One region of the Solidesulfovibrio fructosivorans JJ] genome, then DNA from elsewhere that is predicted to be linked to it. Evidence: riboswitches for the same ligand, from Rfam matches in the RefSeq annotation. Region 1 holds a riboswitch; each other region holds the start of a gene.
The links. Region 1 has a riboswitch for cobalamin ahead of DESFRDRAFT_RS20410 (ribonucleoside triphosphate reductase). Riboswitches for the same ligand answer to the same signal wherever they lie in the genome.
Positions count from the first base shown of each region.

Region 2: linked by a shared signal. The riboswitch ahead of metE (5-methyltetrahydropteroyltriglutamate--homocysteine S-methyltransferase) and the one ahead of DESFRDRAFT_RS20410 (ribonucleoside triphosphate reductase) in region 1 are both predicted to bind cobalamin.
Region 3: linked by a shared signal. The riboswitch ahead of DESFRDRAFT_RS12425 (sirohydrochlorin cobaltochelatase) and the one ahead of DESFRDRAFT_RS20410 (ribonucleoside triphosphate reductase) in region 1 are both predicted to bind cobalamin.
Region 4: linked by a shared signal. The riboswitch ahead of DESFRDRAFT_RS10410 (TonB-dependent receptor plug domain-containing protein) and the one ahead of DESFRDRAFT_RS20410 (ribonucleoside triphosphate reductase) in region 1 are both predicted to bind cobalamin.

Region 1 covers NZ_AECZ01000066.1:286-5,845, reverse strand. Annotated here, with positions in the region: gene DESFRDRAFT_RS20410 (ribonucleoside triphosphate reductase) at 33-2,207, opposite strand; cobalamin riboswitch at 2,349-2,561, opposite strand; gene DESFRDRAFT_RS21665 (hypothetical protein) at 2,687-2,950, opposite strand; gene DESFRDRAFT_RS20400 (bifunctional homocysteine S-methyltransferase/methylenetetrahydrofolate reductase) at 3,218-5,050, opposite strand; gene DESFRDRAFT_RS20395 (UbiX family flavin prenyltransferase) at 5,119-5,560, opposite strand, start outside.
Region 2 covers NZ_AECZ01000012.1:116,081-124,103, forward strand. Annotated here, with positions in the region: gene DESFRDRAFT_RS10560 (amino acid permease) at 1-86, shown strand, start outside; gene DESFRDRAFT_RS10565 (glutamate decarboxylase) at 122-1,516, shown strand; gene DESFRDRAFT_RS10570 (outer membrane homotrimeric porin) at 1,693-3,123, shown strand; gene DESFRDRAFT_RS10575 (glutamine amidotransferase-related protein) at 3,196-4,680, shown strand; cobalamin riboswitch at 4,841-5,046, shown strand; gene metE (5-methyltetrahydropteroyltriglutamate--homocysteine S-methyltransferase) at 5,228-7,528, shown strand; gene DESFRDRAFT_RS10585 (anaerobic ribonucleoside-triphosphate reductase activating protein) at 7,727-8,023, opposite strand, start outside.
Region 3 covers NZ_AECZ01000016.1:82,629-90,651, forward strand. Annotated here, with positions in the region: gene selB (selenocysteine-specific translation elongation factor) at 1-1,856, shown strand, start outside; gene DESFRDRAFT_RS12420 (hypothetical protein) at 2,313-2,669, shown strand; cobalamin riboswitch at 2,690-2,870, shown strand; gene DESFRDRAFT_RS12425 (sirohydrochlorin cobaltochelatase) at 2,993-3,880, shown strand; gene DESFRDRAFT_RS12430 (FecCD family ABC transporter permease) at 3,880-4,923, shown strand; gene DESFRDRAFT_RS12435 (ABC transporter ATP-binding protein) at 4,920-5,762, shown strand; gene DESFRDRAFT_RS12440 (ABC transporter substrate-binding protein) at 5,806-6,582, shown strand; gene cobI (precorrin-2 C(20)-methyltransferase) at 6,579-7,292, shown strand; gene DESFRDRAFT_RS12450 (MBL fold metallo-hydrolase) at 7,392-8,023, opposite strand, start outside.
Region 4 covers NZ_AECZ01000012.1:78,757-86,779, reverse strand. Annotated here, with positions in the region: gene DESFRDRAFT_RS10425 (efflux RND transporter permease subunit) at 1-2,137, opposite strand, end outside; gene DESFRDRAFT_RS10420 (MarR family winged helix-turn-helix transcriptional regulator) at 2,198-2,662, opposite strand; gene DESFRDRAFT_RS10415 (hypothetical protein) at 3,176-3,442, shown strand; cobalamin riboswitch at 3,528-3,724, shown strand; gene DESFRDRAFT_RS10410 (TonB-dependent receptor plug domain-containing protein) at 3,833-5,839, shown strand; gene DESFRDRAFT_RS21295 (adenosylcobinamide amidohydrolase) at 5,739-6,563, shown strand; gene DESFRDRAFT_RS10400 (ABC transporter substrate-binding protein) at 6,560-7,429, shown strand; gene DESFRDRAFT_RS10395 (FecCD family ABC transporter permease) at 7,426-8,023, shown strand, end outside.

The sequences.
Region 1 (5,560 bases):
TTTCCCCCCGGCCGCCGGAGGCGTCCCCCAGCTTATTCGGGCTCGGCGAAGCAGACGCGTTCTTCGTATTCGCCCTGCTTGCCGATGTTGAAGGCCGATTTGGGCCGGTAGTAGCCCATGACCCGGGTCCATATCTCGCAGGCGCGGGTTTCGCCGGTCGCGGCGCAGCGCGGGCAGGTCTCGTGCTCGCCGACGAGGTAGCCGTGGACGTCGCAGATGGAGAAGGTGGGGGTCACGGTGATGTAGGGCAGGGCGAAGCGGGAGAGCGCCCGGCGCACCAGGTTTTTGCAGGCCTCGGCGCTGGAGATGCGTTCGCCCATGTAGAGGTGGAGCACCGTGCCGCCGGTGTATTTGCGCTGGAGTTCCTCCTGGCGCGAGAGCGCCTCGAAGGGGTCGCCGGTGAAGCCGACCGGCAGCTGGGACGAGTTGGTGTAGTAGGGCTTTTCCGTCGTGCCGGCCTGGATGATGCCGGGGAAGCGTTTGCGGTCCTCCTTGGCGAACCGGTAGGTGGTGCCTTCGGCCGGGGTGGCTTCCAGGTTGTAGAGATGGCCGGTCTGCTCCTGGAACTCGGTCATGCGCGCGCGCACGTGGTCGAGCAGGCGCACGGCCAGGGCGTGGCCGGCCGGGGTGGTGATGTTTTCGGCATCGGACGTGAAGTTGCGGATCATTTCATTGATGCCGTTGACGCCGATGGTGGAGAAGTGGTTGCGCAGCGACCCCAGGTAGCGCTTGGTGTAGGGGAAAAGCCCGGCGTCCATGCGCCGCGAGATTTCCTTGCGCTTGATCTCGAGGCTGGCCCGGGCGATGTCGAGCAGGGCGTCGAGGCGCGCGAGAAGTCCCGCTTCGTCGCCGCGATGGCGGTAGCCGAGCCGGGCGCAGTTGATGGTGACCACGCCCACGGAGCCGGTTTGCTCGGCGCTGCCGAAAAGGCCGTTGCCGCGTTTGAGAAGCTCGCGCAGGTCGAGCTGGAGCCGGCAGCACATGGAGCGCACCATGTTGGGCTCGAGGTCGGAATTCACGAAATTCTGGAAGTAGGGCAGGCCGTACTTGGCCGTCATCTCGAAGAGAATGTCGACGTTGGGCGACTCCCAGGGAAAATCCTTGGTGATGTTGTAGGTGGGGATGGGGAAGGTGAAGACCCGTCCCTTGGCGTCGCCGGCGGTCATGACGTCGATGTAGGCCCTGTTGATCATATCCATTTCGGCTTGGAGCTCGCCGTAGGTGAAGTCCAGCTCCTCGCCGCCGATGCGCGGATGCTGGCCGGCCAGGTCGTCCGGGCAGGTCCAGTCGAAGGTCAGGTTGGTGAAGGGGGTCTGGGTGCCCCAGCGCGACGGCACGTTCAGGTTGTAGATGAGCTCCTGGATGGACTGGCGCACCTCGGCGTAGTCGAGCTTGTCCTTGCGCACGAACGGGGCCATGTAGGTGTCGAAGGAGGAAAAGGCCTGGGCTCCGGCCCATTCGTTTTGCAGCGTGCCGAGAAAATTGACGATCTGTCCGACGGCGCTGGAAAGGTGGCGCGGCGGGTCGGCCTCCACCTTGTCCGGCACGCCGTTTAAGCCTTCCTCCAGCAGCGTGCGCAGCGACCAGCCGGCGCAGTAGCCGGCCAGCATGTCCAGGTCGTGGATGTGGAGGTCGCCTTCGCGGTGGGCGGCGCCCACTTCCGGCGGATAGACGTGGCTGAGCCAATAATTGGCCACCACCTTGCCCGAGACGTTCAAAATCAGCCCGCCGAGCGAATAGCCCTGGTTGGCGTTGGCGGCCACGCGCCAGTCATGGCGGTCGAGGTACTCGTTGATGGAGGCGGCCACGTCCACCACGGTCTTTTTGTCGTGGCGGAGCTTGGCCCGTTGTTCGCGGTAGACCGAATAGGCGCGCATGGTGCGGAAGTGGTTGGCGGAGATCAGCGCCTGTTCCACCACGTCCTGAATGCGCTCGATATCCGGAATCTGGCCGGCGAAGCGGTGGGAGAGCACCTTGACGGCCTGGGCCGTGAGCAACCGGGCTTCGGATTCGTCGAAGTCGCCGGTGGCCGCGCCGGCCCGGCGGATGGCGGAAAAGATTTTATCCGCGTCGAAGGGCACGACCTTGCCGTCGCGCTTTTTGATGCGCGCGGGCACGGCCACGGCGACGCGCGCCGATGCGGGCTGCTCGGCGGATTGCTCCAAGGTGTCGAAAGCAAGATCGGAACTGGTCATCGGTTCCAGCATGGCATTCCCTGCGACATCGCGTTCCCCCTATGCGACATCGAGACGGAACCGAGGAGAGACGCGCGGCCGCAAGCGCCACCCCATGCGCTGCGAGGCCGGTCCCCTCCCTCGAGGCTCCCTGGCGGTTCGTCCGCGAACAGGCTTCGCGGGCGGGCGCTGGCAGGTCTTCGGACTTGCGAACATGGCGGCCGGCAGGCCGGGTGCCTACTGTCCGCCGCTTCCCAGGCCGGGGGGCCCAGTGCTTCGTGGCGGAGGTCGTTTTCGCTTACCGCTGCGGGGCAGTCCCGGACTTGCACCGGGTTCTCTTTTGCAGCCCGTCCCGGGGGGACGGGCACCAGCGCTGCCATGGTATAGGGGGGGGCGGCCGGGAGAGTCAACCGGCCCCGAGGGACGCGAACGTCCGCTATCGGGCCCCGGCCGTGCCCTCCCGGCGCTTCAGGGCGATTTGAAAAAAAAATCCGTCGTCGGCGCGGCGTCACTCAGTGATCGTGGGTGTGGGGCTCGTGCTCGTGGTCCGGGTGGACATGGTCGTGAGGGCCGTGCTCGCCGGTATGCTGGTGTTCGTGCACGCCTTCCCCCGCGCCGTGCTCGTGGGGATGCTTGTGCTCGTGGGCATGCTCATGGCTGTGGACATGGACATGCTTGTGGGTGTGCTTGCCGATGCCGGGATGCTCGTGTTCGTGCTCGTGTTCGTGACTATGCTCATGGGTATGGTCATGGTGGTGTTCGTGGTCGCCTTGCATGATGGCTGCCTCCTTTTGTTATTTCATGAACCATTTCGCCGTCCCCGCCTAGACGGCATGTTTTTTTCCTCCCTCGCACAAGGCGCGCCCGTTCTCCGGGCCATGCGTTTCTCCCGGATATGAAACGAGGATGCGTACGCTTTTCAACTATCCATATTCGCCGGGGAAGCAACGGATGGGCCGTAATTTCCCGATTGCGGCGACGCGGTGCGCGAGTGGCGCGGCATGGGCCGCCTGTCGCAAGGAGGGGACGGCAACGAGGCGCTGTCAGGATGCGGGGACATCCCCCCGGGCCCGCCGGATGAGTTCGAGGGCCACGGCGTGGCGGTTGAAGGGCGGGATGAGGTAGATGCCGGCGAAATGCGGCAGGGCGTAGGCCATCAGCTCCCAGGCGATTTCCAACCCTTCCCGGGCCTCGCCGTCCCCGGCGGCGCGCAGGCGGTCGCGCACGTCCTCGGGAATGGAAATGCCCGGAAATTCGTTGTGCAGGAATTCCGCGTTGCGCAGGCTGGCCAGGGGCATGATGCCGAGAAAGATGGGGCAGGGGAAATCGCGCGTCTCTTCCAGGATCGCATCGACCTTCTCGCGCGAATACACGGGCTGGGTCAGGAAATAGGCGGCTCCGAGCTCCGCCTTGCGCCGCATGCGGCGCACCTGCATGGCCATGTTGCGGGTATTGGGATTGAACGCCGCGCCGATGCGGAAATTGGTCCGCAGCCGCATGTCCCGGCCCTGGGGATCCTGGCCCTTGTTGAAGCAGTCGAGCATGCCGATCAGTTCGTAGGAACGCACGTCGTAGACGCCGGACAAGCGTTCCTCGCCGCCGGAAGACGGCGGGTCGCCGGTGATCGCCAGCACGTTTTCCAACCCGAGGCAGGCCAGCCCCATGATGGTCGACTGCATGCCGATGAGGTTGCGGTCCCGACCCGTCAGATGGACGATGACCTCGACGTCGGTGCGGGCGCGGATCAGGTTGGCCAGGGCGATGTTGGACAGGCGGGGCGAGGCCAGGGGATTTTCCGCGATGGTGATGGCGTCCGCGCCGCCCGAGGCCAGGCTGGCCGCGCCTTCGAGGGTCCCCGACACGTCCAGGTGCTTGGGCGGGTCGAGTTCCACCAGGAACAGGGGACCCTTGCCCACGCGGTCGAGGAAGCACGGCCGGGGCTTGCCGGGCTGCCGGCCTGTCGCCGCCGTGTCCGGTCCCGGCGCGACGGCGGCCTGCCTGGGGGCTGTCCCGGCGCGGTGGGCCAGGGCCTGTCCCAGGGCGCGGATATGCTCCGGGCCCGTGCCGCAACAGCCGCCCAAAAGCCGCGCCCCGTGGTCCGCGCATTGGACGAGCACGCTCGCGAAATATTCCGGGGAGGAGGGGTACACCAGCCGGTCGCCCCGCCGTTCCGGGAAGCCGGCGTTGGGAAACACGGACAGCGGTCCTTCGAGGGGGCCGGCCGCCCGCAGGATGTCCAGCGCCCCTTGGGGGCCGCTGCCGCAGTTGAGCCCGACGATGTCCGCGCCTTCCCGGCGCAGAAGCCGCAGGCACTCGGCCATGGTGTGTCCGCTCAAGGACAGGCCCGTGCCGCCGAAGACGAATTGCGCCGCCACGGGCAGGGAGGTCGCGGACTTGGCCGCGTGCAGGGCGAGGCGCAGCAGCTCGAAATCGAAAAACGTCTCCAGCAACAGCAGGTCCGCGCCGCCTTCCGCCAGGGCCCTGGCCTGCTCGGCATAGAGGGCGGCGATTTCCGCCGGGTCCGGGGCCTCTTCCCGCATGCGCCCGAGGGGCCCCATGGCCCCGGCCACCCAGGCGTCATCCCCGGCGCAGGCCCGGGCCAGGGCCGCGCCCTGGCGGTTGATCTCCAGCACCTTGTCCGCCAGCTCGAACCGTTCCAGCTTCTTGCGGTTGGCCCCGAAGGTGTTGGTCTCGATGACCTCGGCTCCGGCGGCCAGATAGTCCAGGTGGATGGACCGGACCATCTCGGGGGCATCCAGATTGAGGGCGTCGAGGCAGGCCGTCGGGGCGGCGCCCCTGGCCAGCAGTTGCGTGCCCATGGCCCCGTCCGCAAGAACCGGCCGCTTGGCCAACGTCGTGAGAAGGTCGTGTCGCATGGCAGTGATTTCCTGGGATTATGCGTGGAAAAGCGCTGGGGAAAAACGCGGGCGTCCCGCCTGCCGCCTCAACCCTCGCGGCCGTCCCAGCGGTGGAAAAGGGTGTGGGCGATGCCGAGCTGGTCCAGGATCTTGCCCACGGTCTGGTCCACGATGTCCATGATGGTGCGCGGGTCGTGGTAGAACGACGGGGCCGGGGGCAGGATGACGCCGCCCATTTCGGTCACGGCCGTCATGTGGCGCAGATGTCCCAGGTGCAGCGGCGTTTCGCGCGGCACCAGCACCAGCTTGCGCCGTTCCTTGAGGGTCACGTCGGCGGCCCGGGCCAGGAGGTTGTCGCCCAGGGACAGGGCGATCTGGGCCAATGTCTTCATGGAGCAGGGCACGACCACCATGCCGTGCACGGGAAACGAGCCGCTTGAGACCGCCGCCGCCAGATTGTCGTGGGCATGGACCACATCGGCCAGGGCCGCGACCGCCTGGGCCGTGAAATCGGTCTCGTAGGCCAGG
Region 2 (8,023 bases), on a different contig from region 1:
TGGCGGCCGGCCTGGTGGTGTTCGTCGGCCTGCCGCTCGTCATCAACGCCTGCAAGAAACCCGGCTGGCTTCAGGGCGGCAAGTAGGCCGCCGGCGAAACCGCAACGAAGGAGGCGCTTTTATGCCCTTGCATCAGAAAGACACGGTCCGCGACGATCTCCTCGACGATGTGTACGCGTCGAGCGACCTTTCGGTGCGCATGCCCAAGTACCGCTTTCCCGAAAAAGAGATCGAGGCCAGACACGCCTATCAGGTCGTGCACGACGAACTGATGCTCGACGGCAATTCCCGCCAGAATCTGGCCACCTTCTGTCAGACCTGGGCCGACCCCGAGATTCACCGGTTGATGGACGAATGCCTCGACAAGAACATGATCGACAAGGACGAGTATCCCCAGACCGCCGAGGTGGAAGCGCGTTGCGTGCACATGCTGGCCGACCTGTGGCACTCGCCAGAGGCCGCCAACACCATGGGCTGCTCCACCACCGGTTCGAGCGAGGCGGCCATGCTCGGCGGGCTGGCCATGAAATGGCGCTGGCGGGCCGCCCGCAAGGCAGCCGGCAAACCGACGGACAAGCCCAACATGATCTGCGGCCCGGTCCAGGTCTGCTGGCACAAGTTCGCCCGCTACTGGGACGTCGAACTGCGCGAAATCCCCATGGAGCGCGACAGGCTCATCATGAGCCCCGAGGAAGTCATCAAACGCTGCGACGAAAACACCATCGGCGTGGTGCCGACGCTCGGCGTGACCTTCACCTGCCAGTACGAGCCCGTGGAAGCGGTGTGCAAGGCCCTGGACAAGTACCAGGCCGACACCGGCCACGACATCCCGGTCCATGTGGACGGCGCGAGCGGCGGCTTTCTGGCCCCGTTCCACGATCCCGGCTTGCTCTGGGATTTCCGGCTGCCCCGGGTTAAATCGATCAACGCCTCGGGCCACAAGTTCGGCCTGTCGCCGCTCGGCGTCGGCTGGGTGGTGTGGCGCGACGCCAAGGAGCTGCCCGAGGACCTGATCTTCAAAGTCAACTACCTCGGCGGCAACATGCCGACCTTCGCGCTCAACTTCTCGCGCCCCGGCGGCCAGATCATCGCCCAGTACTACAACTTCCTGCGCCTTGGCCGCGAGGGCTACGACAAGATCCAGTCGGCCTGCTACGACACGGCCGCCTATCTCGGCGACGCGCTTCGGGAAATCCCGGACTTCGAGGTCATCTACGACGGCCGGGGCGGCATCCCGGCCGTGACCTGGAGCCTTGTCGAAGGGAGCAAGCACAACTTCAACCTCTACGACCTGTCCGACCGGCTGCGCTCCCGGGGCTGGCAGGTGCCGGCCTATTCCATGCCGCCCCATCGGGAGGACCTCGTGGTCATGCGCGCCCTGGTCCGCCACGGCTTCAGCCGTGACCTGGCCGACCTCCTGGTCGACGACCTCAAGCGTTGCCTGGCCTACTTCGCCCAAAATCCCGTGACCCACTCCCTGTCCGCGGAGACGGCCTCGGGGTTCAGCCACACCTAACCCCGCGCCACGTCCCGTTCGGCCCCGGATCGATCGATGATCCGGGGCCGGACCGTGCCGGCGCGGCCCGTTTGAGGTCCATGGATGCCGATTTGAGGCAGCCGCCCCAGCCAACCCGTTTGCGTTCTGGAAAAGACGGACGCATTTTTCCAGGACACCCCAGCAGGAACACCGCCATGCCCCGATTCCGGTTCGCCGCTCTCGTTTTCGTCGCCGCCTGCTTGTTCGCCCCCGCCGCCTCGGCCGCAACCTCGGTTTCCATGTACGGCGATTTTCGCGTGCAGGGCACGTTTTTCAGCAATCAGAACTACACCGGCTGGAACGCGGACGGCACCCGGACCGCGGACACCATGAACATCTGGCAGCGCCTGCGCCTGCATGTCGATCTCGCCGCCAACGAAAACTTGGCCTTTCGCCTCGGGCTTCGCGTCAACAACCAGACCTGGGGCCACGGCACCCTGACGGCGGCCAATCCGACGACCGCCATCGAGCCCTACCAGTGCTATCTCCAGTTCACCCTGCCCGAGACGGCCATCAAGGTGACCGCCGGCTACCAGCCCCTGTCCCTGCCGCACAACGCCGTCTTCTACGACTCCGTGGTGCTCGGCACGGACTCGGGCAACAGCGACGCGGCCGCCCTGGTCGTCAGCGCGCCGCTGATCGCGGACCGGCTCGACGTCACGGCCGGCTACGCCCGGCTGGTGGACACCAACCGGACCTACGACGGCACAACCACGCAAGTCGGCGACGAGTTGGACTTCACCTTCCTCACGCTGCCGGTGACGGTCGCGGGCACGCATTTCACGCCCTGGGGCGCGGTGGCCATCCTCGGCCGATCCGCCGACCTGCCGAGCCCCATGGGGAACAGCCTGCTTTCGGCCAGTTCCTACGCCGGGGCGACGGCGTTTTCCAACAACCAGAACGCGGCGCTTTGGGCCGGTTTTTCCCTGGACGCCGAGCTGCCGTTGTCGCTCAAGTTCTATGCCGACGCGGTCTACGGCGACGCCTTCGCCGCCGACCGGGAGCGCTTCCACCGGCGCGGCTGGTTCGCGGACGCGGGACTGGAATATACCGGCTTTACCGCCTTTGCGCCGCAGTTGTTCGGCTGGTACGGCAGCGGCGAGGATTCCGGGCTGTCCGACGGCTCCGAGCGGCTGCCCGCCATCAACACGATATGGGGACCCGCGGGCTCGTTTCTTTTCAACGCCGACCAGTACCTGACCCAGGCCGCCATGAACACCACGCCCCAGGGCAGCATGGGTCTGGTCCTCAACTTCGCCCGCATCAGCGTTTTGCCCCGCCTGACCTCCCTGGTCGCCTTTTCCTACGCCACGGGCACCAGTTCGCCGGCGGGCCTGCGCAAGGCCGTGGCCCTGACGGGCGGCCCCGGCAGTTACGTGACCATGGGGCGGGATCTCGCCGAGGGGGAGCGGCTCTATTCCATCGCCTGGGAGCACGTGTACGCCCTGACCGACGCCCTGAACCTGATCGGCGAAACCGGCTGGGCCCATCCCGAAGGGTTCCACTCGAGCATCTGGGGACATCGTATGGTGCATCAGGCCGGCGACGCCTGGCAGGCGGCGCTTGGCATCATCTATACCTTTTAACGCGTGGCGCGCTCGGTCGTCTTGCGATGCGCCGCCACGGCCGGATGCTTTGCCGGCCCAAGGAGTGCCCGCATGAAAAGCCGGATGTTGCCTCCGCTCGTCCTCACCGTATGGATCGTCGGCCTGTCCTGCGCCGTGGCCCTGGCACAGTGTCCGATCAGCGCGCCGCGGCTCACCACGAACCCCAATTTCGATGTCGTCGTCACCCGCGTGGCGCCTGTTTTGTCCTTTAAAAACGCCACGGGCGGCCAGGGGAAACGCGTCTACGAAATCCAGCTCGCCCGCGACAAGGCGTTCGCGGTCGGCCGCCTCGACTACACGCTGCCGGAAAACCCCGAAGGCGTCAGCGCCCTGGCCATTTCCGAGCAAAAGCCCCTGGCGGATGGGACCCGCTGGTACTGGCGCGTGCGGGCCACGGACGAGAAGGGCGCGCACGGGCCCTGGGCGGTCAGCCGGTTTTCGGTGGATACGGCGAGCGACAAGGCCTTCATGGACCTGACCCGGGCCGTGCCCGTGAGCGTGAAGGTTTCGAGCGGCTCGGACCCGAAAAATCTCATCGACTATACCGACCAGGGCCTTTCCACCCAGTGGCGGGCCGCGCCTCCGGGTCCGGACAGGGCCTGGGTGGAGCTGGATCTGGGGCGGAGGCGGACCATAAGCCGCATCTGGATGCTGGCCGATTCCGGCAGCCGGGACGGCTGGCCGGTGGCCTTCCGCTGGCTGGCGAGCCCCGACGGCGTTGCCTGGAAGGAGGTCGTCAAGGTCACCGACGGCGATACCTACCGCTTCATTCTCGATGTCGACGGGGTTTCGGCCCGTTTCTGGCGGCTGGAGATCAGCGACTGGACCGGCTATGCCCCGGGCATAAACGAGCTGCTGCTGTATTCTCCGGGGCATCCTCCCGTGCCGAGCCCGCCGTCCGGGCCGTATGTCCTCGTCATCGGCAACCAGCACAACGGCGCGACGTTTACGGAGCTGGCCGCGCGCGTCCATGAGATGGTCCCGGAACTGGCGACCGTGACCGTGCCGTATTACGAAGCGAGCATGGCCCTGTACGAGGCGCTTGCGAAAAAGCCGGTGGCCATTTTGCTCAGCGGCAACAACGCCGACTACAACGACCTGCCCATGTTCGAATACAACGGCGAATTCGAGATCATTCGCGCCGCGCCGGTTCCCATCCTCGGCATTTGCGCCGGGCACCAGATGCTTTCCTTCGCCTCGGGCTACACCCGTGTGCGCTCCATGGGGCATTCCGACATTTCCGCCATGGAAAAGCCGGACCGGTACGCGGAGATCCGCACCCTCGTCGACGATCCACTGTTCAAGGGCCTGCCCCAGCCCTTCACCGCGCCGGAAGTGCACGGCTGGGCCGTGTACGACCTGCCGCCGGGGTTCGAAGTGGTGGCCGAGTCCACGTACATCCAGGCCGTGCGCGGCCGGGACGGACGTCTGTACGGAACGCAGTTCCACCCGGAGATCAAGGTTTCCTACAACCAGGCGGAAAATGTGCTGCGGCGCTTTCTGCGGGACGCCCTGTCGCGATCGCAACCGCGTTGATACAAGAAATACCGCCCCGTCTTGCGTGAACCTGTTCTCCTTTTTGAAAGTTTTTGGGAGGGGAGAGCGCGAGAGGGGGACACTTTTTTCAAAAAGGGTCCCCCTCTCGCATCTCCGTTTCTTCCCCTCCTCCTCATTGACAGGGGACTGGAATTGGGCCATTGACGGGCCGATTTGTGGTAAAGGACCTTTCGAGAAACGGAAGACGGTGCGAATCCGTCGCAGACGCGCTGCTGTGATCGGGGTTTGGCGGCGGTTCTCCACTGGGTCGGGCGAAAGCCGGCCTGGGAAGGAAGCCTCCGGATGCTGATGGTCCCTTTGGGGACCGCCCCGTAAGCCAGAAGACGCCTCGAATCGGTCGGTATCCAGGCCTCGCGACATGGGCCGGAGTGACCGTTGCGCCGGACGCGTTCGCGTTCCCGGATCGTCACCCGTGGCCCGTTCCCCGCATGTTGGGGACGGGTTTTTTTGTTGCGTGCCGTTTTTTGGTCATGCCGGCCGACGCCAACCGCCCGTGGACCACCCGGGCCAACAAGGAGCACGTTGCATGGTGACGCATTTGCTGGGATTTCCGCGCATGGGGCGGGGTCGGGAACTCAAGGCCGCCCTTGAAGCGTACTGGGCCGGCGGGATCGACGCCGCCGCCCTCGGGGAACGGACCGCCGCCTTGCGGCTTTCGCATTGGACGCTTGCGCGCGAGGCCGGCATCGACCTCGTGCCGGTCGGCGATTTTTCCCTCTACGACCACATGCTCGACATGGCCTGCCTGCTGGGTGCGGTGCCGGAGCGCTTCGGCCATGCCGGCGGGGAGGCGTCCCTCGACACCTTTTTCGCCATGGCCCGGGGCGTCCAGGACGGAACGCGCGACGTGGCGGCCATGGAGATGACCAAGTGGTTCGACACCAACTACCACTACATCGTGCCGGAGTTCACGCCGGGGCAGCGTCTTGCCGTGGTCGGGTCGAAAATCTTCGACGAGGCGCGCCAGGCCGCCCAGGCCGGGTTCGCGGCCAAGGCCGTGCTGCCCGGGCCTTTCACCTTTCTCATGCTCGGCAAGAGCGTTTCTCCCGGCTTCGACCGCTTTTCGCTGCTCCCGGACCTGCTTGAGGCCTACCGGGACATCCTCGGCCGCCTGGGCGCGCTGTGCCCCTGGATCGAACTCGACGAGCCCATCCTGGCCCAGGACCCGCCCGAAGCCCTGGCCGGGCCGTTTAAGGAGGCGTACGGCGATCTGGCCAGGGCCGCCGGTCCGGCGAAGGTGATGCTCGCCACCTACTTCGGCGGCATCGCCCACAACCTGTCCTGGGTGGAAGGGCTGCCCCTCGGCGCGCTCCATATCGACTGCGTGCGCGACCCGACCCAGATCGCCTTGGTCGCCAAGGCGCTGTCCCCGGAGACCGCCTTGTCGCTGGGGCTCGTGGACGGGCGCAACATCTGGCGCGTGGACGCGGCCGCCGCCCTGGCGCGCATCGAGCTCGCGGCGGACCACGTCGGGGCGAAGCGCCTCATGCTCGCGCCGTCGTGTTCGCTGCTGCATTGCCCGGTGGACCTCGAGGCGGAAAGCGCCCTCGACCCGACCATTCGCAGTTGGATGGCCTTTGCCGTGCAGAAATGCCGCGAGGTGCGCCTGCTGGCCGATGCCGCCGCGCCCGGCGGGCCTGAGCGTTCGGAGGTGGCCGCCGCCCTGGCCGCCAACCGGGCCGCCTGGGAAAGCCGGCGGGAAAGCGGGGTCGCGACCGACGCGGCCGTGCGCCATCGGGTGGAGGCCATCACCGTGGACATGTTCCACCGGCCGGCTCCGTACAAGGAACGCGCCGGATTGCAGGCGGCCGCCCTTTCCCTGCCGCCCGTCCCCACCACCACCATCGGCTCCTTCCCCCAGACGCCGGAGATCCGGCAGGCCCGGCGGCGCGCCAAAACCGGCGAGATGGACGCCGCCGCCTACGAAACATTCCTCAAGGAGACCATCGCCGACGTGGTGGCCCGGCAGGAGGCGCTCGGCCTCGACGTGCTGGTGCACGGCGAACCCGAACGAAACGACATGGTGGAGTATTTCGGCGAGCGGCTCGCCGGCTTCTGCTTCACGAAAAACGGCTGGGTGCAAAGCTACGGCGCGCGTTGCGTCAAGCCGCCGGTCATCTACGGCGACGTGTCGCGCCCCGGCCCCATGACCGTGGACTGGTCGACCTATGCCGCGTCCCTCACCAAGAAGCCCATGAAGGGCATGCTCACCGGCCCGGCGACCATCCTGTGCTGGAGCTTCGTGCGCGACGACCAGCCCCGCGAGACCACGCGCCGGCAGATCGCCCTGGCCATGCGCGACGAGGTGGCGGATCTGGAGCGGGCCGGGTTGCGCGTGATCCAGATCGACGAGCCGGCCCTGCGCGAGGGGCTGCCGCTGCGGCGCAAGGACTGGGAGATGGCCCTGGCCCTGGCCGTGGACGATTTCCGGCTGACCGCCGCCGTGGCCAAACCGGAAACGCAGATCCACACCCACATGTGCTACGCGGAATTCAACGACATCGTGCCGTCCATCGCCGCCATGGACGCCGACGTCATCAGCATCGAGGCCAGCCGCAGCCGCATGGAGCTTCTGACCGCCTTCGCGGACTTCCAATATCCCAACGAGATCGGTCCCGGGCTCTACGACATCCACAGCCCGCGTGTGCCGTCGGTCGAGGAGATGGAAGCGCTGCTCAAACGCGCGGCCGAGGTCATCCCGCCCGAACGGCTGTGGGCCAACCCTGATTGCGGGCTCAAGACCCGGGCCTGGCCGGAAGTCTCGGCCGCCCTGGCCAATATGGTGGAAGCAGCCCGCCGCGTCCGCGCGGTGTTGTTGAAGAGGTAAAGAGCCTCCGGCGGCCAGGGGGAAACTTTTTGAAAAAAGTTTCCCCCTGGACCCCCTTCAAAAACTTTTAACGGGGTGAGGGGGATACGTCCCCTTGCCCCCCTTTGAAAGTTTTTGGGGAGGGTGGGGGTCCGGGGGAGGGAACCCTTTTTTTCAAAAAAGGGTTCCCTCCCCCGACTCTTCCCCTCCCCTCCCCAATCACCGCACGGTGATGGAGAGGCCGGGGGCTGTCTGGCGCAGCGTTTCCAGGAGCTCGTCCGGGAAGACGGCCGGTCCGGCGGCGCTGAGGTTTTCGTCGGCGCAGCCTTTGGGCTGGAAGGGCTGGATGACCCAGGTGGGGACTTCCTGCCGGTCCAGTTCGTCGGCCAGGGCGGTCATGTCCGTCGGGGTGAGCAGGGCTGGGTGCCAGGTGGTGCGCACTTCGAAGGCGACATGGGACTGTTCCAGGAGTTGGAGGCTGGCCGAGGCTTGGGCCGCGCTTCCGGGGACGCCGGT
Region 3 (8,023 bases), on a different contig from region 1:
TCACTGGCATCGACTGCGACCGGCTGGCCGAGGAGAAAAAGCGCGGCATCACCATCGAGTTGGGCTTCGCCTTCATGGACCTGCCGGACGGGGCGCGGCTCGGCATCATCGACGTGCCGGGGCATGAGCGCTTCGTCAAAAACATGGTGGCCGGCGCGGCGGGCATCGATTTCGTGACGCTCGTCATCGCCGCCGACGAAGGCGTCATGCCCCAGACCCGCGAGCATCTGGACATCTGCACCCTGCTCGGCGTTTCGGCCGGGGTGGTGGCCCTGACCAAAGCGGACATGGTGGACGCGGACTGGCTGGAGATGGTCACGGACGACGTGCGCGCGGCGCTTGCCGGCTCGTTCCTGGCCGACGCCCCCATTTTTCCCGTCTCGTCCCACACCGGGGCCGGCCTGCCCGAGTTGCGCGGGGCCCTGGCCGAGCTGGCCGCCAATTTCGCGCCGAAGCGGCGTTCCGATCTGGCCCGGCTCCCCATCGACCGCGTTTTCACCCTCAAGGGCCACGGCACCGTGGTCACGGGCACGCTCATTGCCGGCACGTTCGCGGTCGGCGACGAGGTGCGGCTTTTCCCCTCGGACAAGCGCAGCAAAATCCGCAGCCTGCAATCCCACGGCGAACCCGTGGAAGTCTCGCCGGCCGGACGGCGCACGGCCGTCAACCTGGCCGGGCTCGAGGTGGAGGACGTGGAGCGCGGCGAGGTGCTGGCCCGGCCGGGCACGCTTTTCCCTGAGAACGCCTGGGAGGTGGAGCTTTCCTGCCTGGCCTCGGCCCCGCGCGGCATCAAGCACCGCACCGAAGTGCATTTCCACCACGGCACGCGGGAAGTCCTGGCCCGGGTGCATCTGCTCGACCGCGACAAGCTGGAGCCCGGCGAGACGGCCGTGTGCCAGATCCGCTTTCCCGAGCCCCTGGCCGGGGTCTACGGCGACCGGGTGGTCATCCGCTCGGGCGCGCCGCTTCGCACCATGGCCGGCGGACGCATCCTTTCGCCCCTTGCCCGCAAGGTCAAACGCTTCGACGCCGACGCGGCCGCCACCTTTGCCGCCCTGGCCACGGCCGAGGGACCGGAACTCGTCGCCCTGCGACTGGCCCGGGCCGGCACCGAGGGACTGGGCTTCGCCCGGCTGATGACGCTCACCAACCTCGAATCCAAGGCCCTGGACAAGGCGCTTTCCGGGCTGTGCGACAAGGGCGCGGCAGCGCTTGTCGACCGCGAAGGCAAGGAAGGACGCCATTTCGTCCACGGCGACGTCGTCGCCGCCCTGACGCGATCGCTTGCCGATTTCGTGGCCGCCTACCACAAGCGCGAACCGCTGAAACTCGGCATTTCGCGCAGTGAGCTGGCCTCCACCTGGGGCAAGGCGCTTGCTCCCAAGCTTTTCCATTTCGTGGTCGAGCGGCAGCTTCGTGCCGGCAAGCTCGCCACCGAGCAGGACGTGCTGCGCCTGCCCGACCACAAGGTCTCGCTCGCCTCGGACCAGGCCAAGCTGCGCGAAACGCTCCTGGCCGCCTACCGCGCCGGCGGCCTCACTCCGCCCAACGTCAAGGATATCCTGGAGCCCCTGGACCTCACCTTCAAAGAGGCCCAGCCCGTCTACAAGGTGCTCTTAGACGAAGGGCTCCTCGTCAAGGCCCAGGAGAACATGTATTTCTGCGCCGAGGCCATAACGGGGCTCATTGAGAAGGTGCGCGCCTACTACGCCGCCGGGGCCACGGACATGGGGCCGGCGGAATTTCGGCAACTGACGGGCCTGTCCCGCAAGTTCCTCATCGCCCTGCTCGAATACCTGGACAAGGAAAAGGTGACCGTGCGCGTCGGCGACAAGCGCCAGTTGCGCGGGAAATAAGGAAAAGGGAAAGAGGAGGGGGAGTGCCTCCGGCGGCTAGGGGGAAACTTTTTGAAAAAAGTTTCTCCCTGGACCCCCTTCAAAAACTTTCAAAGGGGATATGGGGGGTACCGGAGGCATCGCGGAAGAGGGGAAACGCTCTTGCCGCGCGGAGAAGGGAAATAACTCCGGAAAAGGCGCGGATGGCCAGGGTATCGCTGGGAAGGTTTTTGGGAAAAACGGCAAAACGGCGGGAAGCCGCAGCCGCCCGCCGTGAAAAATCTGGCTGACCAGAAGCCGGTGCTACCAGTCCTGGTCCTCGGGCTTGGCTTCCTGCTGCGCCTTGATGACCCGAAGGGCGATGAACACGGAAATAAAGCCGAACAGCACGATGAGACCGGAGAAATCGAATGTCACGGTGAACCTCCCCCGACGGATGTATTTCGTGAAAAAAATCTTTAACCCCAAAGAGAAGTGATGTCCAGATACCCATGCCGGCCGCGTCCGTTCCCGGCCCTTCTGGCCCTGCTCACGGCAATGGCCCTGTGCGCCGCCACGGCAATGGCCGGCGTCATCACCGTCAAGGACAACACCTACAGCCTCGACGGCGGCAGGCCCGTCACCGGGGCCTGGGAAGTGGCCGAAAAAATCGCCGTCGGCAAGGACGTGGCCATCGTGGTCATGGAGGACAAGGCCAACCCGACCACCATCCAGATCCTGCTCCAGCTCCTGGAGAGCCTCCACGTGCCCACGCTGCTCACCAAGCGGGCCGACTTCAAGCCGCTGGTCGACCGGGGCGTGCTCAAGCCGACCCGCACCCCGACGTATCCTTGACAGCCGCACCCGCCCCCGGTACTGCGCGGAAACGATCGGGTGCCCACATGGGCTCAATAGGGAATCCCGTTTAATTCGGGAGCGGTCCCGCCGCCGTATGTCCCCACAGTCGGCTTCCTCGCGCGCCACTGGGAAGAACTTCCCGGGAAGGCCGGAGCCGATGGGACGAGCCGGAAGACCTGCCCGGTCGATCACAGGCCAACCCGTCGGCAACGAGGGCTTTTGCCGGCCGGGCGTAAGGACCGGGACGTCGACCCGTAGCGCGGGGACTTCCCGCCGTCCTTTTTTATCAAGAGCCCTCCATGCCCGTGGAGGTTTTCCCCATGCTCCGTTTTTCGCGAGCGCTTTTCGCATTGTGGCTGTGCCTGGCCATGGCCGCTCCGGCCCTGGCCGGCCATGAGGCCAAGAAGCAACCCCAAAAGGCCATTGTCGTGGCCGCCTTCGGCACTTCCGTGCCCGAGGCCGCGCCGGCCATCCAGAAAATGGTCGAGCGCGTCAAGGCCGCCTATCCCGGCGTGCCGGTGTCCCTTTGCTACACCGCCTCCATGATCCGCCACAAGCTGGCCAAGCAAGGCAAGGCCGTGCCGCCCTCCCCGGCCGAAGCCCTGGCCGTGCTGCCCGACAAGGGCGTCACCGACGTGGCCCTTTTCTCCCTGCAAACCATTCCCGGCCACGAATACGACGATCTCGTGCGTCTGGCCGAGGCCTTCTCCGGCCTGCCCAAGGGGCTGACCCACGTGTCCGTCAGCGCCCCGCTGCTTTACGCCAAGGAGGATTTCCCGCGCGTGGCCAAGGCGCTCCTCGCTTCGGCCCCCAAGGACCGCAAGCCCGGCGAGGCGCTCGTCTTCGTCGGCCACGGCACCGACCACCCGGCCAACATGGCCTACCCGGCCCTGCAATACACCCTGTGGCAGCTCGACCCCAATGCCTTCGTGACCACGGTCGAAGGCACGCCGAGCTTCGAGGACCTTATCGCGGAGCTCAAAAAGCGCGGCATCAAAAAGGCCTGGCTCATGCCCATGTTCGCCGTGGCCGGGGACCATGCCCACAACGACATGGCCGGCAAGGAAAAGGACTCCCTGGCCTCGCAGCTCGCCGCCGCCGGCATCGCCGCGACGCCCCAGATGCAGGGCAACGGCGATCGTGACGCCGTGGCCGCCATCTGGATGGACCACCTGAAAAAGACCGTGGACGCCCTGCCCGGAAAATAATGCCCCGAAACCGCTTACAAGGCGCGGGACCGCGTGCCCTGCTCCCGGCTCTGGCCGGGCTGGCCGCCCTGGCGACGGCCTGCCTGGCCGGGGCCTATCCGGCCGGTCCGGGCCAGGTGGCCGCTGTCCTCGGCCGGGCCATGGGACTGCCCGTGACCGCGCCGGCCGATCCGGCGCTCACGGCCGTGGTGCTCGACCTGCGCTTATGGCGGGGCGTGCTGGCCTACGGCGTGGGCGCGGCCCTGGCCGTGGCCGGTGGGGTGTTCCAGGGAGTGCTGCGAAATCCCCTGGCCGATCCCTTCACCCTTGGCGTCTCTGGCGGCGCGGCCTTCGGCGCGGCCCTGTCCCTGACGCTCGGGCTTGCCGCCGCCTCGGGAAGCGTCATCGCCACCCCGCTTTGCGCCCTGGCCGGAGGAGGCGCGGCCCTGGCCTTCGTGCTGGCCCTGGCCCGGGCCTGCGGCGGGTTGCGCCGGGAGACGGTGGTTTTGGCCGGCATCATCGCCGCCACCTTTCTTTCGGCCCTGCTCTCGCTCACCAAGGCGCTCAACGAGGAATCCGTGGCCGGCATCGTCTTTTGGATCATGGGCGGCTTCCAGGGACGGGGCAAAGCCGAGCTGGCGCTTTTCCTGCCCTGTTTTCTGGCTGGCGCGCTCCTCATTCGCCTCTATATCCGCGAGTGCGACATCCTGCTTCTGGGCGAAACCCAGGCGCGGCAATTGGGCGTCGCCGCCGGGCGGGCGCGGCTGGCACTGCTCACCGGAGCGAGTCTTCTCACTGCCGGGGCCGTGGCCGTTTCCGGGGTCATCGGCTTTGTCGGGCTCATCGCCCCCCATGCCTGCCGGCGGCTCTTTTCCGCCGAGCACGGCACGCTGCTGCCGCAAAGCGCGCTGTGCGGCGGGGCGCTGCTGGTTTTCGCCGACGTGCTGGCCCGCACCATCCTGCCCGGCGGCGCGGAGCTGCCCGTGGGCGTGGTGACGGCGCTGCTCGGCGGCCCGTTTTTCTGTTTCCTGCTCGTCACGGGCCGCGAAGGCGGCCGGGCGTGATCCGTATCGAGGGACTTCGGGCCGGGTACGGCGGCCGCGACGTGCTGGCCGGCATCGACCTGCGCATCGCCCCGGGGGATATGGTGGGGCTTTTAGGCCCCAACGGCGCGGGCAAGACCACGCTGCTTCTGGCCGCGACCGGCGTACTGCCCCCGAGCGCCGGACGCGTTTCCCTGGCCGGGCGCGACATTGCGAGCCTCTCCGCCCGGGAACGGGCAAAACTCGTGGCCGTGGTACCCCAGCGGGCCGAAAGCGCGGGAGGACTCACCGTGCGAACGGTGGTGCGCATGGGCCGCTATCCCTACCTGCCCTTTCTCGGCGGCTACGGCGAAGGCGATGCCGCCGCGACCAAGGCGGCCATGACGGCGGTGGGCGTGGCCCATTTGGCCGACCGCCGCATGAACGAGCTTTCCGGCGGCGAGTTCCAGCGGGCGCTGACGGCCCGGGCCCTGGCCCAGGACGCGCGCGCCATGATCCTGGACGAAGCCTCGGCCAGCCTGGATATGGCCCGGAAAATGGAACTCTACGGGCTCCTTGCCGCCCGCAACGCCGCCGGCACGACCATCGTGGCGGCGCTGCACGACATCAACCTGGCGGCGCTTTTCTGCCGTCGCCTGATATTTATCAAAAACGGCCGCATCGAGGCTGACGGCCCTGTGGCCGCCGTCTTTACCAGCCAAACATTGTCGAGGATCTATGAAACCGAAATCCTGGTTATCGCCCATCCCAAAAGCGGCCTGCCCCAGGCTCTGGCCGTGCCTGCCGCTCCTGCTGCTGGCGCTGCTCGCAACGCCCCAGGCGGCCCCGGCGGCTCCGGCGGGAGCGGGCATCACGGATGACCTCGGCCACGTCATAACGCTCAAAGCCCCGGCCAAACGCATCGTGGCCCTTTACGGCGCATACAACGAAATACTCGCCGGCATGGGCCTGACCAATCGCATCGTGGCCCGCACCGAAGCCGACGACAAGCCGGCCGCCATCGCCGCCCTGCCCGTCATCGGCACCCACATGCGCCCCAACCTGGAGCGCGTGATGGCGGTCAAGCCCGACCTCGTGCTGCAAACCGCCGGGCGCGGCGAAGCCGAACAGGCCGCCGCCAACCTGGCCAAACTGGGCGTGCCGGTGGCCGTTTTCTCCATCCACGATTTCGACTCGCTCTTTGCCGCGATAGACCGCATCGGTGTGCTGACCGGCGCGCAAAAACAGGCGGCAGAGCTTGACGCAAGCCTTAAAAAACGCCTCGCCGTTGTGGCTGCGAACGCTTTCGAGGGAAAGAAGCCCAAGGTCTTTTTCGAAGTCCGTTCCGGCAACCTGCTGGCCGCCGGCAAAGGCTCCATGGTCGATGCCGTGATCCGCGCCGCCGGCGGGGAAAACGCCGTGAGCCTGGACAAAAAGCTCGTGCGCCTGACCGACGAGGAACTCTTGCGCCTGGCTCCGGACGTGTGCCTGACCCAGCGCGGCCCCATGAACGCCGAAGCGCGGTCCATGGCCGACCGGCCGGAGTACGCCTCCCTGCCCTGCGTCAAAAACCGCCGGGCCTTCGTCGTCGACGAGGCGCTTTTCTCCCGCCCCGGACCGGGAAGCGTGGACGCCGTGGAGGAACTTGCCCGGATACTGGCCGGAAAGCCGGCAATGCAGGCCCGGGAGGCGCGTCCGTGAGCACGCTCGGAACGCTTTACGGCCTCGGCGTCGGCCCGGGAGACCCGGAACTGCTGACTCTCAAGGCGGCCCGGATTCTCGGGGAGGTGGACACGGTCTTCGCCGCCTCGTCGAGCAAGAACGACTATTCCATCGCCCAGGCCATCATCGCGCCGCACCTGCCGCCGCAAGCGACCGTCGTGCGCCTGCCCTTTCCCATGACCCGGGACCCGGCCGCCCTCGACGCCGCCTGGGAGGCCAACACCGCCGCCATGGGCGCAGTGCTTGCCGCCGGGCGCGACGCGGCCTTTATTACCCTGGGCGATCCGCTGCTCTACAGCACCTTCGGCTACGTGCTGCCGCGCCTGACCGCGCGCCTGCCGGAGCTTGCGGTTAGCATCGTGCCGGGGATCACCTCGTTTCAGGCGGCGGCGGCCAAGGTCGGCGACGTGCTGGTCGAATCCGGCGAGAATCTGCTTATCGCCTCGGGCGTGGACGAGAGCGGCCGGTTGGAAAAGGGACTGGCAGCGGCGGACAACGCCGTCATCCTCAAGGCCTACCGCAATTTTCCCCGCCTGCGCGACCTGCTTGGCCGTATGGGCCTGACCCGGGCGACCACCTTCGCCACCCGCGTCGGCCACGACGGCGAGGCTATCGTGCGAAAGCTGGAAGAGGCACCGGAAAAGCCCCACTACCTGTCGCTTTGCCTCATCAAGCGCACTCGCGTTTGAAGACGTCCTCCCCATTATAAACTTTAGGAAGGGGAGAGCGCGAGAGGGGAGAACCCTTTTTAAAGGGTTTCCCCTCTCGCATCCCCTTCTCTATTCTCTTCACCCCGCATACAACGCGGGGCACCAGGCGTAGCCGGCACCGGCTTGCCGCAGATGTCCGAGCCCGGGAAAGGGCAGATGCGCCCCGGCCACCCATTCATTTCCCTTTGCCAGGGATTTCATGAGCGCGGTTCGCGTGGCCACGGCCGCCGGCTGGTCGATGTCGAAGTCGATGGACACCTCGGGTCGCGGGAACTGCACGGCCATGCCGTGGACGATATCGCCCCAGAAAAGGATGCCCTGCCCTTTCGAGGCCAGGCGATAGCCGGTGTGGCCGGGCGTGTGTCCGGCGAGCGCCACGGCTTCCACGCCCTGGGCCGGGGTTTCGCCCGGGGCGAACGTCGAAAAGCGCCCGGCCTCCTGGTACGGCGCCAGGGCGGCCTTGATCGCCGGCAGCATTTTGCGCTGCGCCTCGGGGATGCGTTGTTCCGCGTCCGGCCCAAGCCAATAGGCCGCCTCGGCCGCGGCCGCGCGCACACGGGCCTGGGGAAAGACCGCCCTGCCGGCCCCGTCGGTCAGGCCCAGGGCGTGGTCGGAATGCAGGTGGGTGAGCAGCACCACGCCGATTTCCCGGGGATCATAACCGGCGGCCCGGATATTTCCCGGCAGCAAGCCGCCTTTGTCGCCAAAAG
Region 4 (8,023 bases), on a different contig from region 1:
TTATCCAGGAGCCTGTTTCCGCAGTGAACTGCCGGCTGCGCTCCAGGAAATGAATGGCGAAATCCACGGCAATGCCAAGCGAGATGGCCCCGAGCACGGCCACGGGCATGTCGTAGTCCAGGCCGAGAAAGCCGAGGGCACCGTAGATGAACATGATGGTGAGCGTCAGGGGAATCATGCAGAGAAATCCCCAGATGATGGAGCGGAAAAGCAGGACCATCATGGCCAGCACGATGACGTAGCTCCCGCCCAGGGACCCCAGCATCCCCCAGAACATCTTCCCCTGAAAGATGTAGTTGATGTAGTGCAGGCCGGCGAACTTGTACGACAGGTCGACAGGCGGTTTGTGGGCTTCGATATAGCCGGCAATGGCCTGGACGGCTTCCTCTGTCCGCATGCTGTCGCCGCTTTGAAACTGCATGAAGATGTTGGCCGCATCGAAGCCCGGCGTCACGAAATGCCAGATGTCGCGGGGCTTGTGGCTTTGCTGATACTGCATGACGCATTCGGCGACAGCCGGAGCGCTTGCCGGTATCCGAAAGTTCTCGGGGCGGCCGTCGATGAGCTCCTGGTGCACCTTGCGCACGATGTCGGCCAGGGAAGTGCTTTTGCCGATGTAGCCGTTTTTGACCAGCCAGGCCTGCAGAGACGCCATGTAATCGAGGACGTCCGGGCGCTTGAAGATCTCTTTGCCGTCTTTGCCCTCCAACACGAGGGACGCCGTATAGGTGCCGCCGAAATGCCTGTTGAGCGCCGTGTCCGCCTCGCGGATGGGATGGCCCACGGCAAAGCGTTTGGCATAGTTGTCGTTGATGTTGATTTGCGACATGCCCCAGACGGAAAGGGCGGCGCAGGCCACAAACAAGGCCAGAACCGTCTTGGACCGTCGGCAGGCCAATTCTCCCAGCCGATGCAGTGCTCGCGTGAGAAAGGATTCCTTGTCCCCACAATGCGCGGCCAAGCCGAAATTGCGGAGCATGCGTTCAGGCAGCAGCATGATATAGGCTGGGACGAAGAGAATGGTGATGATCCAGGCAAAAAGGACGCCGACACCGACGAAGGCGCCGAAAACCCTGGCCGGGGGAATGTCCGTGGTGACAAAGGAGAAGAAACCGGCCGACGTAGTCAGCGAAGTGTAGAGCATGGGCATGAAAAGGGTGTGCATGACCTCCTTGATGCTTTCCTTGCGCCCTTTTTCCACGGTGTAGACATCGAAAAACTCCGAAAGCACGTGGATACAGTCACAGATGGAGATGGACATCAGGAAAATAGGCAGCATGGAACTTAAGATATGCACCGGAAAGCCCAGGGCGATCATGGAGCCCAGAGTTGCCACCACCGTCACCGAGGCGATGAGCATGGGCAGGATGACCAGGCTCCATTTGCGAAACATCGCGTAGAGCATGCCGAAAATAAGCGCCATGGTCAGCGGCGAGGCCACAACCATCTCGCTGAACATCTCGACGCCGATGGCCCCCTCGGCCACGGGCAGGCCGGCGATATGCCAATCCTCGGAGCCGCCGAACTCCCGTATCTTCTCTTGCAGCGCCGTATAGACCTTGTAGCTTAAAAGCTTGTCCGTCAGCGGCAGGTACAGGCACAGCGCCTTGCCGTCGGCCGAAACCATCTGGCCGACGAGCAGCGGATTGGACAGGGCCCTATCGCGTACGGCCAAGGCCTCGGCCTGTGTTGCCGGCGGACGTTGCATAAGCCAGTCGAAGACGATGGTGCCCGGCCCGGCCTGGTGCATGTGGTCCACCACCGAAGGCGCGACCATGTCCACTTCGATGACGCCCGTGGTTTTGCCGGGGTGTTCTGGATCGGCAAAACGAAGGGTTTTGGCGAACCGGGTCAGTTCGTAAACATGGGCCAGGGTCCGGGGATTGAACACGCCGTTGGGGTCATCTTCCTTGATGACGCCGACCACGATGGTTTCGCTCAAGTCGAAGCGTTTTTTGGCGGCGTTGTGGAAGACCCGCGCGGGTTCCGTGGGCTCCAGCATGTTTTCCGGGTCCGTGTCCATAGTCATGTTCGGAAAGAACGCGGCGAAAAAGACCATGGTCGCCAAAAGCCCCAAAGCGACCAGTTTGGAATGCTCGACCGCGAAGTTCACGAGCGCGGCCCGAAATCTTTTCATGGGATACTCCTGCGTCTTTAGTTAAGCTGCTTAACCTTAGAGTGAAAAAAAATACCCCGCCTACCGGGACAACCGATTGTCCATGACTTCCCCGATGGCCTCGAGCAACACGGAAATCGTAGCGATCTGGGACAGGGAATAGCCACGAAGCCGTTCCATCAAGGCCTCCTTGTCCTCTCCATGGAAACGCGCATGGGCCTCAAAGGCCTTTCGGCCAAGGGGCGTGAGCGTCAGCTGGAATTCCTTGTTGCTGTGCGGGGCCTGTTTTTTCTCGAGAAAACCCTTGTCGCACAGCTTGGAAACCATCTGAGAGGCCGCGCTCTTGGTGATGCCGAAGGCGTTGGCCACGTCGGTGACGCTCATCTGCTTCCGGTTGCCCACGGCCTCGATGGTATGGGCCTCCCGGGTCGTGACCTCGATGCCGTCCTCGACCGGGATCGGCAGCTCCTCGATGCGGGCGTATTTGGCGGCCACGCGCTGGAATTGGCGCACCGTGCCCAGGATGAGATCGTCCTTTGTTTCCATATCGCCTCGCAAAACCGCCTGATATCCCCTGCCCGACTTCCGGGTGAACCTCGATTGCGTCAAACGGTAAATTAGCTAAACCATGTTGTCAACCCTGCGCGCCCTGCCTTCCGTGCCCCTCGTCGCTGGGCACCGAAGGTGTCGCGAATAATTGGACGGACCGCCAAGCGCTCGTCCTCCCCGGGCTGGCGAGGTCGACTTGACACCACCGCCCCAAAGGCGAGCCGGCCATGGATCTGGACCTGATGGGATGTTTTCTGCGTCACTTCCGTTTTCGGCGTTATCCGACGGCTGTGTGGCGAGATCATTACCAACGCGGACATTGAAGAGATGCTTGCGATGAAGGCGCGCCACTCCAAGGACAGCAATGCCCCCCAGCCCTACAGACTTTGTCCGGGACATCATCGGTACGGGTGGCCCCGGTTCTACTGGTGAAGGCCCCCCCCTGACCCGGAACCCACCAATGCGAAACACTACAATCCCGGCAGTCCCTCTGGCGGACCGAAGGAGCCGTTGGACCTGAAGCCGCTGCTGGACGATGATTTGAGCGTGGACGAGTTTTCGTTCGACATGACGCTGCGCGAGTTCCATGGTTGCACTGGGGGGACGGGTGGTATCCCCGAGTCCTTTGAGGAAGTGAAGAAGAATACTTCCCCGGCCACCATGAAGAAGACCATGGGGGACAACATCGCCAAGATGTCCGGGGGAGGGCTGTGTGGGTCATCCTGCCGATCCGGTTTGACATCACGCGGTGATAGGCGCCTCCTCCTTTACATTTGAGAAATGGCATGCCGCGTTCAGGGATGTGGTTGTTTCCAAAACGTGAATCGACTTGACAACATCCATATAAAGCAGGCAGCTACTCCGCATTGTTGATCTTGCAGGTCCGCAGCACCGATGCGGCTAAGTGGGAAGTCCGGTGAAAAACCGGCGCTGGCCCGCAACCGTGAAAGGGGACGAAAACCGCACACCGCCACTGTCCACGCAAAAGGCGCGGATGGGAAGGCGCGGCGAGTAGGACGATCCTTGAGCCGGGAGACCAGCCTGCGAGATTCATGGTGGGCTTCGAGGCAGAGCCAACCCATGGACGACACCCCGTCTGATTGATGGAGTGTCGTCTCTGTGTTTCCTCGGGCCCTCCTCTTCTTTCACGAAGCAGGAGGTTTTTTTATGCGTTGCTTACTGGTCTTTTGGGCTGTGGCCCTGGCCTTGCCGTCCCTGGGACTGGCGGCTGACACCCAAGAGAACTCCTATAACCTTCCCGAGGTGTTGGTCACGGCCACGGCGACGCCAGCTCCGGCCAGGGAAGTGCCTGTTCATGTCGAGGTCCTCAGCCGTGACGACATTGATCAACTCGGCGTGGATACCCTGAGCGAATTAATCATCCAAAAATCGCCGGGCACGGTCGTTCAGTATCCCGGGGCCTACATGGGGTTCAGTCTCCGTGGCTTCAACACCTACGATTCACCCGGGGCGAACATGGATGCCAAGACACTGGTGCTGGTGGACGGCAATCCCTTCGGGTCCGGAAATCTCACCTTGATACCCCTTGGCAACGTGGAACGCGTGGAAATCATGCGCGGTCCCGGTTCGGTCCTGTACGGGGCCTCGGCCATGGGCGGGGTAATAAACATCATCACCAAGCGTGGAAAAGGTACCCCCTCCGGCTCTGTCGAGGCCGAGTACGGCAGCTTCAACCGCTTCCAGCCCAAGGCCTCCGCCCAGGGGGGGACCCAGGACAGTCGATTGGGTTTTTCCCTGGCCGGACGGGTCACCACTGTGGAGCAATACGACGCAAGCGGCGGTTGGCGGTACCGCAACACCGATTATCATGATCTCGCCACCTCCGGAACCGTGACCATGACTCCGGTTGAAAACCATACCTTCCATCTCTTCGGGAACTATTTCAACGCCTGGAACATGGGTGATCCCGGTCCGACCTATTCGCCCACCCACACGGCCAGGATTCAGGACGCCATGAAAAATTTTGCCGCCATCTATGATGGGGCAACCGAGTCTCGCAATGTGCAATGGCGCTTGGCGACCTGGGTCAACGAGCATGATTATGCCAACACCGATACGCCCTATTACGAACGCTCCTCCTTCACCACGAATCAGGTTGGGATTGATGGGCGCGTTTCCGTGCCCACCTTCTCTCTGGGGCGCTTTACCATCGGCGGGCAATATCGCGACATCAGGGAGCATCGTGATGGCGACGGTGTCTACGCCCCCGACTCCAACTACGAAAACTTGTCCATTTATGGAGAAGAGAAGGTTGATATCGGCGACTTCACGTTCCTGGCCGGCCTGCGTTATGATCAGTACAACCTGCGTATTCTCGACAATGACAGCTTCACCGATGCCACCACCCAGCCACGCACCATGGACCACCTGAGCTGGCGGGGCGGCATCACCTGGCGAACGCTGTCCTGGCTGACCTTGCGGACGTCGGCCGGCTCGGCCTTCACGCCACCGGATGCCTATAAATTCTGCGGCCGTTACCATGATTCCTGGAGCAATTACATCGGCAATGCCAATCTGACCCCGGAGACGAGCACGACCTGGGAAGGAGGGCTCGACATCAACTGGAAGGGATTGGAAATCTCCGGAACCTATTTCTACACGCTCTACACCGATGCCATCACCACGACCTCAACCACAGTCAACGGTAACCCCTATTGGCAAACCTGGATCAATTCCGCTGGTTCGCAACTCGCCGGTCTGGAAGGGTTCACCCGGTACAGCCACAAGTTCGACATTGGCAGCCATCGCTTGTCGGTGACCCCCTTTCTGAATTGGATCTGGTATGCTCAGCGCAAGGTCGAGGATTCCAAGCTGGTCAGCGCGCGCGGGACGGACACGGTACTCAATCTGTCGGAATACAGCTTGAACCCTGGTGTGCAGTTCGGATTTGACTCCCGGGTCACCCTCAACCTGAACGGGCAGTGGCAGGGGCCCCAGAAGGTGTATGACTGGGATACGCATTCCGCCAACTATGGCAAGGTCGTGGACAAAGACCCATTTTTCGTCATGAATGCTAGACTCTCCATACGTCCAGCCAAAAAACTGGAGACGTATGTGTTTGCAAACAATCTCGGTGATGAACGGTACAGTTATGTCGATGGTTATCCCATGCCTGGGAGGACGTTTGGTGTCGGGGTCCGCTACGAATTCTAAGCCGGCGGATCGGCCCGTGACGGCAATCCCCGGGGCCCCCCCGGAATTGGCCGACCTGAGTCTGGAGCGCACAGACCACTATGTGCGCTTGATATTGCCGGGGTGGTGGCGGACGTGTGGCTGGTCCCCTCTTGGAGGAGGCCTGACCAGGGCCAGGAATATGTTCATCCTTCGCGTTCATGAGGACGGGTCACGCGCTCCGAGTGAGTATCCACCTCCCGAGACGACCCTTGATCGGTATTGTCGCGAACACCACTGGTCTAGCCCGACCATTGGCATGATGACCGCTGCCTCTATGGATTCCTGTCGTTGGGCGTGGCGCAATGAGGCTGGAGTGGCTGTGGGGGTCATATTGACGGCTGGCCTGGCCAACGCCAGACGGGCCGGAGACAGGGCCGACTACCAGGAGAAGAACGACCACGCATTGCCGGCGGGTACTATCAATATCCTGGCGGCTACCAATGCCAAGCTCACGGATGCGGCCCTGCTGGAGGCCCTCATGATCATGACCGAAGCGAAGGCCGCCGTGCTCTCGGAGTATGGTATCAAAAGCGCGGTCAGCGGGCTTGTAGCCACAGGCACGGGCACCGATTGTGCGACCTTGGCCTGTGGGGAGGGCCCCCCGCTTCGCTGGTGCGGCAAGCATGTCCTTTTCGGGGAGATGTTGGGCAGGGCAGTCATGGAAGCGCTTTCCTCCTCCATTGCCTGGGAAGTGAACAGATGAAGACCGCACTGCGTCTTTCCGCGGCCATCCTGGCTGTTTGCTGGCTCCCCTGGTTTCTCCCGTCACAGGCGACGGCGGGGTCTCCCGTGCGCGTCATCGCCCTGGCCCCCAGCCTGACGGAAATCGTCTACGCCCTGGATCGCGGAAACCTACTCGTCGGGGCATCCACGTACAGCGACTTTCCGGAAGTGGCCAAGCGTCTTCCCCGGGTGGGGTCGTATGCACACCCCGACCTGGAGCGCATCCTGGCCCTGCGCCCCGACTGCTGTCTGGCCGTGGAGGGTATGACACCCCAGGAGACCACCGAACGGCTTATCTCTCTTGGCGTCCCTGTCCATATCCTGGATACAAATACGCTTGCGGCCGTCTTTGCCTCCATTGAGAAGATCGGAAACCTCCTTGCCGCTTCGGAAAGGGCCGTGGCATTGGCCGACGCCATGCGCCAAACCGTGGCGCGTATCACCCGGAAACGGGGCGACGGCCTCCAACCGTCGGTGCTCTACCAGATCGGCTATGCCCCCATGTATGCCGCTTGCGGGGGAACGTTCATCAACGAACTTATCGAACTGGCTGGAGGAAAAAACGTCTGTGCCACCATGCGAGGATACCCGCAACTGACGCCTGAACAGGCTGTAGCCTTCCGACCTGATGTCGTTCTCATCCCCACCATGGGCCGTGAAGCCTTCGAAGCGGCCAGGACACGATGGAACGCTTGGCCCGAGGTGCCCGCCGTGCACAGCGGTCGTATCTTCATCCTGGATTCCGACCTGTTCGACCGTCCCGGCCCCCGATTGACCCAGGGCCTGGAAGAATTAGCCCGGTTGCTGCATATTCCGCCGGTTCCGGCGACGGAAAAACAACCATGAGACAGAGAGATGCCTCCTTGCCCCTTCGGCTGCTCCTGACGTGTCTGCCCCTTGGTGGACTGCTCATAGCGGTCCTGGTCGCCGGTCTGATCGTGGGATCAAGTTCTCTCGCCCTGGATCAGGTGCTGCCGGTGCTTTTGGGACGCGAGACCTGCGATCCGACCATCCTGGCCATTGTCTGGAAGTTGCGCCTGCCTCGAACCCTGCTGGCGGCCCTGGCTGGCGGTGCGCTTTCCCTTAGTGGCCTCGTTTTTCAGACGCTGGTGCGCAATCCTTTGGCTGACCCCTATATCCTCGGCGTGTCCGGCGGAGCGGGCTTGGGCGCGGTGGGTGGCGTGCTGCTCGGGTTGCCCTTCCTCCTGGGAGCCGGCCCTCTCGCCTTTGCCGGAGCCATGGCAGCCTTCACGCTCACCGTGGTCCTCTCACTGCGGGAAGGCCGCGTGTCCGTCACTTCCCTGGTTCTATCCGGCGTTATGGTCAATGCCTTCTGTTCGGCCGCCATCATGTTTTTCCTCTCCGTGGCCAGAGATCACACACTGCACGCCACCCTGGTCTGGCTCATGGGTGATACGTCTTCGGCCACCCTGAATTCCC